2 linked regions of the Aromatoleum petrolei genome follow. The protein of the gene in region 1 interacts with the protein of each later gene in a pairwise test. Links are inferred from orthologs where the notes say so. Each region holds a gene or a part of one and is shown on either strand. Other genes may lie near its edges. The genes, in order: ptsN and trkA.

Region 1 (3,166 bases):
ATCCTGCCGGATGTCGTCGTGCGCAAGATCCGCAACCGCTGGGCCGTCACGCTCAACCCCGAGGCGATGCCCAAGCTGCGCATCAACTCACTGTACGCCAGCATCCTGCAACAGAACCGCGGATCGGGCGGCGCGCTGACCAGCCAGCTGCAGGAAGCACGCTGGCTAATCAAGAACGTGCAACAGCGTTTCGACACCATCCTGCGGGTTTCGCAGGCGATCGTTGACCAGCAGCGACAGTTCTTCGATTATGGTGATGTGGCGATGCGACCCCTGACGTTGAGGGAGATCGCGGACCAGCTCGAACTGCACGAATCGACTGTTTCGCGGGTCACGACGCAGAAATTCATGGCCACACCGCGCGGCGTGTTCGAACTGAAGTATTTTTTCGGCAGTCACGTTGCCACCGACACCGGTGGGGCGGCCTCTTCCACGGCGATTCGAGCGCTGATTCGCCAGCTGGTGGAGGCCGAAGACAGGAAAAAGCCCCTGTCCGACGCGAAAATTGCCGAGTTGTTGGGCCAGCAGGGTATCGTGGTGGCGCGCAGAACGATCGCGAAATACCGCGAGTCACTCAATATTCCGCCGGTCAGCCTGCGCAAAGCGATCTGAAAAACGATCTGACAATACGAGGAAACATCATGAATCTCACCATCACCGGACATCACGTCGAAGTCACCCCCGCGATCCGCGAGTACGTCAATACGAAGCTCGATCGCGTCATCCGCCATTTCGACAACGTGACCAGCGTCAGCGTGATCCTGTCGGTGGAGAAGCTGCGCCAGAAGGCGGAAGTGACGCTGCACGTGCGCGGCAAGGACATCTACGTCGAGAGCGAGGACGCCGACCTGTATGCAGCCATCGACAGCATGGCCGACAAGCTCGACCGCCAGGTTCTCAAGTACAAGGCCAAGAACAACGACCACGGCCACGACACGCTGAAGCACCAGCAACCGACCGAGCTGTGATCCTTTAATTCACGCCGAGGGACCGGGGTGTGTTTATAATTCGCGCGTTTTCAACCCGCGCCTGCCGCACACCCCGAGCCTCCTCCCGCATCCGATCGGCAGCGGCACGGCCCGTGTCGTGCAGGTGGTGATCCGCATGAGCCTCATCGCCGAACTCCTGCCCCCCTCGAACGTCGTCATCGATCTGGACGCCAGCAGCAAGAAGCGTGTTTTCGAACAAGCCGGTCTCCTGTTCGAGAACCATCAGGGCATTGCCCGCAGCGTCGTCTTCGACAGCCTGTTCTCACGCGAACGCCTCGGCTCGACCGGCCTGGGTCAGGGCATCGCCATTCCCCACGGCCGCATCAAGGGCCTGAAGGAAGCCGCCGGCGCCTTCCTGCGCCTCTCGGCCCCAGTGCAGTTCGACGCTCCCGACGGCCGCCCCGTGACGATGCTGTTCGTGTTGCTCGTGCCCGAGCAGGCCAACGAAACCCACCTGCAGCTGCTGTCCGAGCTTGCGCAGATGTTCAGCGACCGCGACTTCCGCGAACAACTGCAGAACGCGCCCGACGTCGCGACGATCCATACGCTGTTTGCCTCCTGGGGTCCGCATGCGGCAGACCAGCGTCGCGCGGCTGTATGACCTGCACCGCGAACGGCTGGAGCTGACGCACGTCAGCGGCCGGCTGGACCGGGTCATCTCGGTCAACGAAGAGCGTATCTGGCCGGCCGACCTCGTCGGCCACCTGAACCTGATCCATCCGACGCGCATCCAGATCCTCGGCGCGGCCGAGCTCTCGTGGGCGCAGCGGCATTCGCGCGAAAAGGTCGCCCACCACCTCACCGAAATCATCGGTGCACGCCCGCCGGCGATCATCGTCGCCGACGGCTGCAGGATCCCCGACATCCTGAACGGCATCTGCGAGCACGCAGAGGTCGCCCTGATCACGACGCCACAACCGTCGGCGAGCGTGATCGACCAGTTGCGCCTGTACATGTCGCGCGAGCTCGCCGAGAAGGTCTCGCTGCACGGCGTGTTCATGGACGTGCTGGGCGTGGGCGTGTTCATCACCGGCAGCTCCGGCGCCGGCAAGTCCGAGCTGGCCCTGGAACTCATCTCGCGCGGCCACGGGCTGGTCGCCGATGACATCGTCGAATTCTCGCGCATCGCGCCAACGGTGCTCGAGGGGCGGTGCCCGGAGATGCTCAAGGACTTCATCGAGGTGCGCGGCCTGGGCATCCTCAACATTCGCACGATTTTCGGCGAGACCGCCTGCCGGCGAAAGATGCGCCTGCGCCTGATCGTGCACCTCGAGCGCCGCCTGCCGGGCCAGTCCGATCCCTCGCGCCTGCCGGTGCAACGCGAGACACAGGACATCCTCGGTGTACAGGTGATCCGCACGACGCTGCCCGTCGCCGCGGGGCGCAACATCGCGGTGCTGCTCGAGGCCGCTGTGCGCTCGACCATCCTGCAACTGCGCGGGATCGATTCAACGCAGGAATTCATCGACCGTCAGCAACGCCTGCTCGACGCCGACGGGGAAACCCTCTAAGCGGGAACGGCCGGCAAGACTCTTGCCGCAGTGCCGCATCGGCTGATACGCTCAAGGTCTTTGCGCCGCCCCGCGAAGGCCTCCCCGATGACTGCCGCAACACCGGATTACCTGGAAAAGATCCTCAATGCCCGCGTCTACGACGTGGCCGAGGAAACGCCGCTGGACCTCGCCACGAATCTCTCGGAGCGCGTGCACAACCGCGTCTTCCTGAAGCGTGAGGACATGCAACCGGTGTTCAGCTTCAAGCTGCGCGGCGCGTACAACAAGATGGCGCACCTGTCGCCGCAGGCCCTCAAGCGCGGCGTGATCTGCGCCTCGGCAGGCAACCACGCGCAGGGTGTCGCACTTTCGGCACAGCGCATGGGCGTGCGCGCGGTGATCGTGATGCCGACCTCGACGCCGCTGATCAAGGTCGAGGCGGTCAAGGCGCGCGGCGGCGAGGTGGTGCTGGCCGGCGACTCCTATTCCGACGCCTATGCCCACGCGGTCGAGCTCGAGAAGACCGAGAAACTGACCTTCGTCCATCCCTACGACGACCCGGACGTAATCGCCGGCCAGGGCACGATCGGCATGGAGATCCTGCGCGCGCACCCGGACCCGATCCACGCAGTGTTCTGCGCCGTCGGCGGCGGCGGCCTGATCGCCGGCGTGGCGGCTTATATC
Region 2 (3,123 bases), 330 kb from region 1 along the record:
GCCACCGGCCGAACCGGAGCACGCGATGAAACTGCCGAGGAACAGCACCCAGATCTGCGCGAACATCGGCCACAGCGTGTAGTCGTAGGTCGCCAGCCCGAGCGAGGTCGAGATCGAGACGACATGGAAGGCTACATAGCGCAACGTGCTGAGCAGATCCTCGTGCGCGTCGAACTGCATGAGGTACGCGGTGAGCACGACGATGCTCAGCGCCAGCGTCGCGAAATAGAAGGGCAGCTCGGGGTCGACGAGGTAGGGCCTGACGCTGCGGCGTGCGAAGGCGAGGTAATGCGTCGCGAAGTTGAGACCGGAGAGCAGCGCGAACAGGATCACGATCATGTCCACCGGCACGCTGTCGAAATACCCGAGCGACGTATCCTTGCTCGAAAACCCGCCCAGGCCGACGACGCTGAAGGTGTGGATGATCGCCTCCCAACCTTCCAGCCCGGCCAGCCACAGGCTCACCGCGCAGGCCACCGTGAGCAGGCAATAGGTCAGCCACAGCCCCTTGGCGGTCTCGGCGATGCGCGGCGTCAGGCTCTGCTCCTTCATCGGCGTCGGCACCTCGACCTTCATCAGCTGCCGCCCGCCGATGCCCAGCAGCGGCAGGATCGCCACCACCAGCACGATGACGCCCATGCCGCCGATCCAGTGCATGAAGGTGCGCCACAGATTGATCGATATCGGCAGGTGCTCCAGCCCCACCAGCACCGTCCCGCCCGTTGCGGTGAGGCCGGACACGGCCTCGAAGTAGGCGTCGGTCACCGACAGGTCGGGGATGAAGTCGAGCAGCGGCAGCGCACCGAATACCGGCATCACGACCCAGGTCAGCGCCACCAGCAGGAAACCGTCGCGCGTATGCAGGTCGCGCTTCCTGCCGCGCGTCGGCAGCCACATCAGCAGCCCGGCGGCCAGCGTGATGAGCACCGCGTGGTCGAACGCGATCGTCGCGCCGTCGCCGATGAACCACGACACCACGAGCGGAAAGAGCATCAGCACGGCGAACAGCATCACGATCAGCCCCAGTGCGTTGAGCACCGGGTGGGAATCCGCGCGCCACCTCATAGGAAGCCGAAGCCCACCTGGAACAGCTTCTCGACCTGGCGCACGAGCTTCTTGTGCGTGCAGAACACGATCACGTGGTCGCCGCTGTCGACCACCGTGTCATGGTGCGGCATCACCACTAGGCGGCGCGCGACCTTGCCGTCGGGCCGCAACTCATCGCGCACGATCGCGCCGATGGTCGCGCCCTTGGGCAGCGCGATCTCCGCGATCGTGCGGCCGACCACCTTGGAATCCTTGCGCGTGCCATGCGCGATGATCTCCAGCGCCTCCGCCGCGCCGCGGCGCAGGCTGTGCACCGCCACCACGTCGCCCTGGCGCACGTGCTGCAGCAGCGAGCCGATCGAGGTCTGGGCGGGCGAGATGGCGATGTCGATCGGCCCCCCCTGCACCAGATCGACGTAGCTCTTCCGGTTGATCAACGCCAGCGTGCGGTGCGCCCCCATGCGCTTGGCGAGCGACGCGGACATGATGTTGTCCTCGTCGTCGTTGGTCAGCGCGAGGAACATGTCCGCCTCGTCGATGCCCTCGTTCTCGAGCAGCTTCTCGTCCGTCGAGTCGCCGCGCAACACCAGCGCCCGATGCAGCTGGCTCGCGAGGACATCGGCGCGGCGGCGATCGACCTCGATCACCTTGACGTTGTGATCGTCCTCGATGGCGCGCGCCAGTCGCAGCCCGATGTTGCCCCCGCCGGCGATGATGATGCGGCGGATCGGCCGGTCCTCGCGCCGGATCTCGCGCATCACCTGGCGGATGTGCACCGTCGAGGCGAGGCAGAAGACCTCGTCGCCGGGCAGGATCATCGTGTCGCCTTCGGGGATGATCGCCTCGCCGTCGCCGCGGTAGATCGCCGCGATGCGCACCTCGACGTTGGGCATGTGGTAGCGCAGCGCCTTCAGCGGGTGTCCCACCAGCGGCCCGCCCTCGAACGCGCGCACGCAGATCAGGCTCAGCACCCCGCCGGCGAATTCCATCACCTGCAGCGCCTCGGGGAAGGCCACCAGGCGCTTGATGTAGTCGGTCACGACCTGCTCCGGGCAGATCGAAAAATCGACCGCGAAGTTGTCGTCGTCGAGCAGTTCGGGGTGGTCGACGAAGTCGCTCGAGCGCAGTCGCGCGACGCGCGTGGGCAGGTTGAACAAGGTCTTCGCGACACGACACGCGCACAGGTTGGTCTGGTCGGACTGCGTCACCGCGATCAGCAGGTCGGCGTCGTCCGCGCCGGCCTCGCGCAGCACCGACGGCGAGGCGGCATTGCCGATCACCGTGCGCAATTCGAGGCGGTTGCGCAGCACCTCGAGCTGCTCGGCACTGGTGTCGATCAGCGTGATGTCGTTGGCCTCGGAGACGAGGTTCTCCGCCACCGACGCGCCGACCTGGCCCGCGCCCAGGATGATGATCTTCACCGGTGAGTCGCCCCGAACATTAAGGAAGCCCGATTCTACGCGAGCTGCCGACCCGCGCAGTGCGACTGTTGCACGGCCGCCTCAGTCCCTCAGGCTTCCTCGCTGCGCCGACTGCCGTGCAGCCCGAGCTGCTTGAGCTTGCGGTACAGGTGGGTGCGCTCGAGCCCGCTCTTCTCCGCCAGGCGCGTCATGTTGTTGCCCTCGAGGCGCAGGTGGTGCTCGAAGTACAGGCGCTCGAAGGCCTCGCGCGCCTCGCGCAGCGGCTGGTCAAGCGATACCGCAACCGCCCCCTCGCTGGCCGGGATCAGCAGCCTGCGCACATCCGTGAGCGCGATTTCCTCGTCCAGCGTCCCGAGCGCCAGCGACTTCACCGCCGCGCGCAGTTCCGCATAGCCGCCCGGCCAGGGCTGGGCGCGCAGCGCATTGAGCGCCGCGGTCGAGAAGTGGCGACGCGGCACCTCGCCGGCCTCCACGAGGTGCAGCAGCAACTGCGCCGCGATCTCCGGCAGGTCGTCGCGCACGTCCGCGAGCGAGGGCGGCGCGAGGCTCACCTCGAACAGACGCACCGCCAGCGCCTCCTCCCAGCCCTCGCGCACCAGCGACTCCAATGTGTGGTCGGTCGCCACCACCAGGCGCAGGTCGTAACGTTCCAGCC

What was found.
Region 2: the proteins of ptsN (region 1) and trkA interact in binary tests that used the Escherichia coli proteins (3 or more experiments, as listed by UniProt). The link is inferred for Aromatoleum petrolei from one-to-one orthologs.

The regions. Positions count from the first base shown.
Region 1 is NZ_CP059560.1:2,385,673-2,388,838, forward strand. What follows is about bases 1-2,847. They hold ptsN (PTS IIA-like nitrogen regulatory protein PtsN), read left to right. Parts: upstream 1-1,104; coding sequence 1,105-1,590; downstream 1,591-2,847. Other genes in these bases: ToN1_RS10900 (RNA polymerase factor sigma-54), read left to right, coding at 1-612; hpf (ribosome hibernation-promoting factor, HPF/YfiA family), read left to right, coding at 642-968; hprK (HPr(Ser) kinase/phosphatase), read left to right, coding at 1,559-2,500; ilvA (threonine ammonia-lyase, biosynthetic), read left to right, coding at 2,588-2,847. In the rest of the region: more of ilvA, read left to right, coding at 2,848-3,166. UniProt on the Escherichia coli protein: Seems to have a role in regulating nitrogen assimilation.
Region 2 is NZ_CP059560.1:2,719,546-2,722,668, reverse strand. What follows is about bases 266-3,069. They hold trkA (Trk system potassium transporter TrkA), read right to left. Parts: upstream 2,469-3,069; coding sequence 1,062-2,468; downstream 266-1,061. Other genes in these bases: ToN1_RS12425 (sigma-54-dependent transcriptional regulator), read right to left, coding at 2,558-3,069; ToN1_RS12435 (TrkH family potassium uptake protein), read right to left, coding at 266-1,065. Also shown: more of ToN1_RS12435, read right to left, coding at 1-265; more of ToN1_RS12425, read right to left, coding at 3,070-3,123. UniProt on the Escherichia coli protein: Part of the constitutive potassium transport systems TrkG and TrkH. May regulate the transport activity of TrkG and TrkH systems. Binds to NAD(+) and NADH.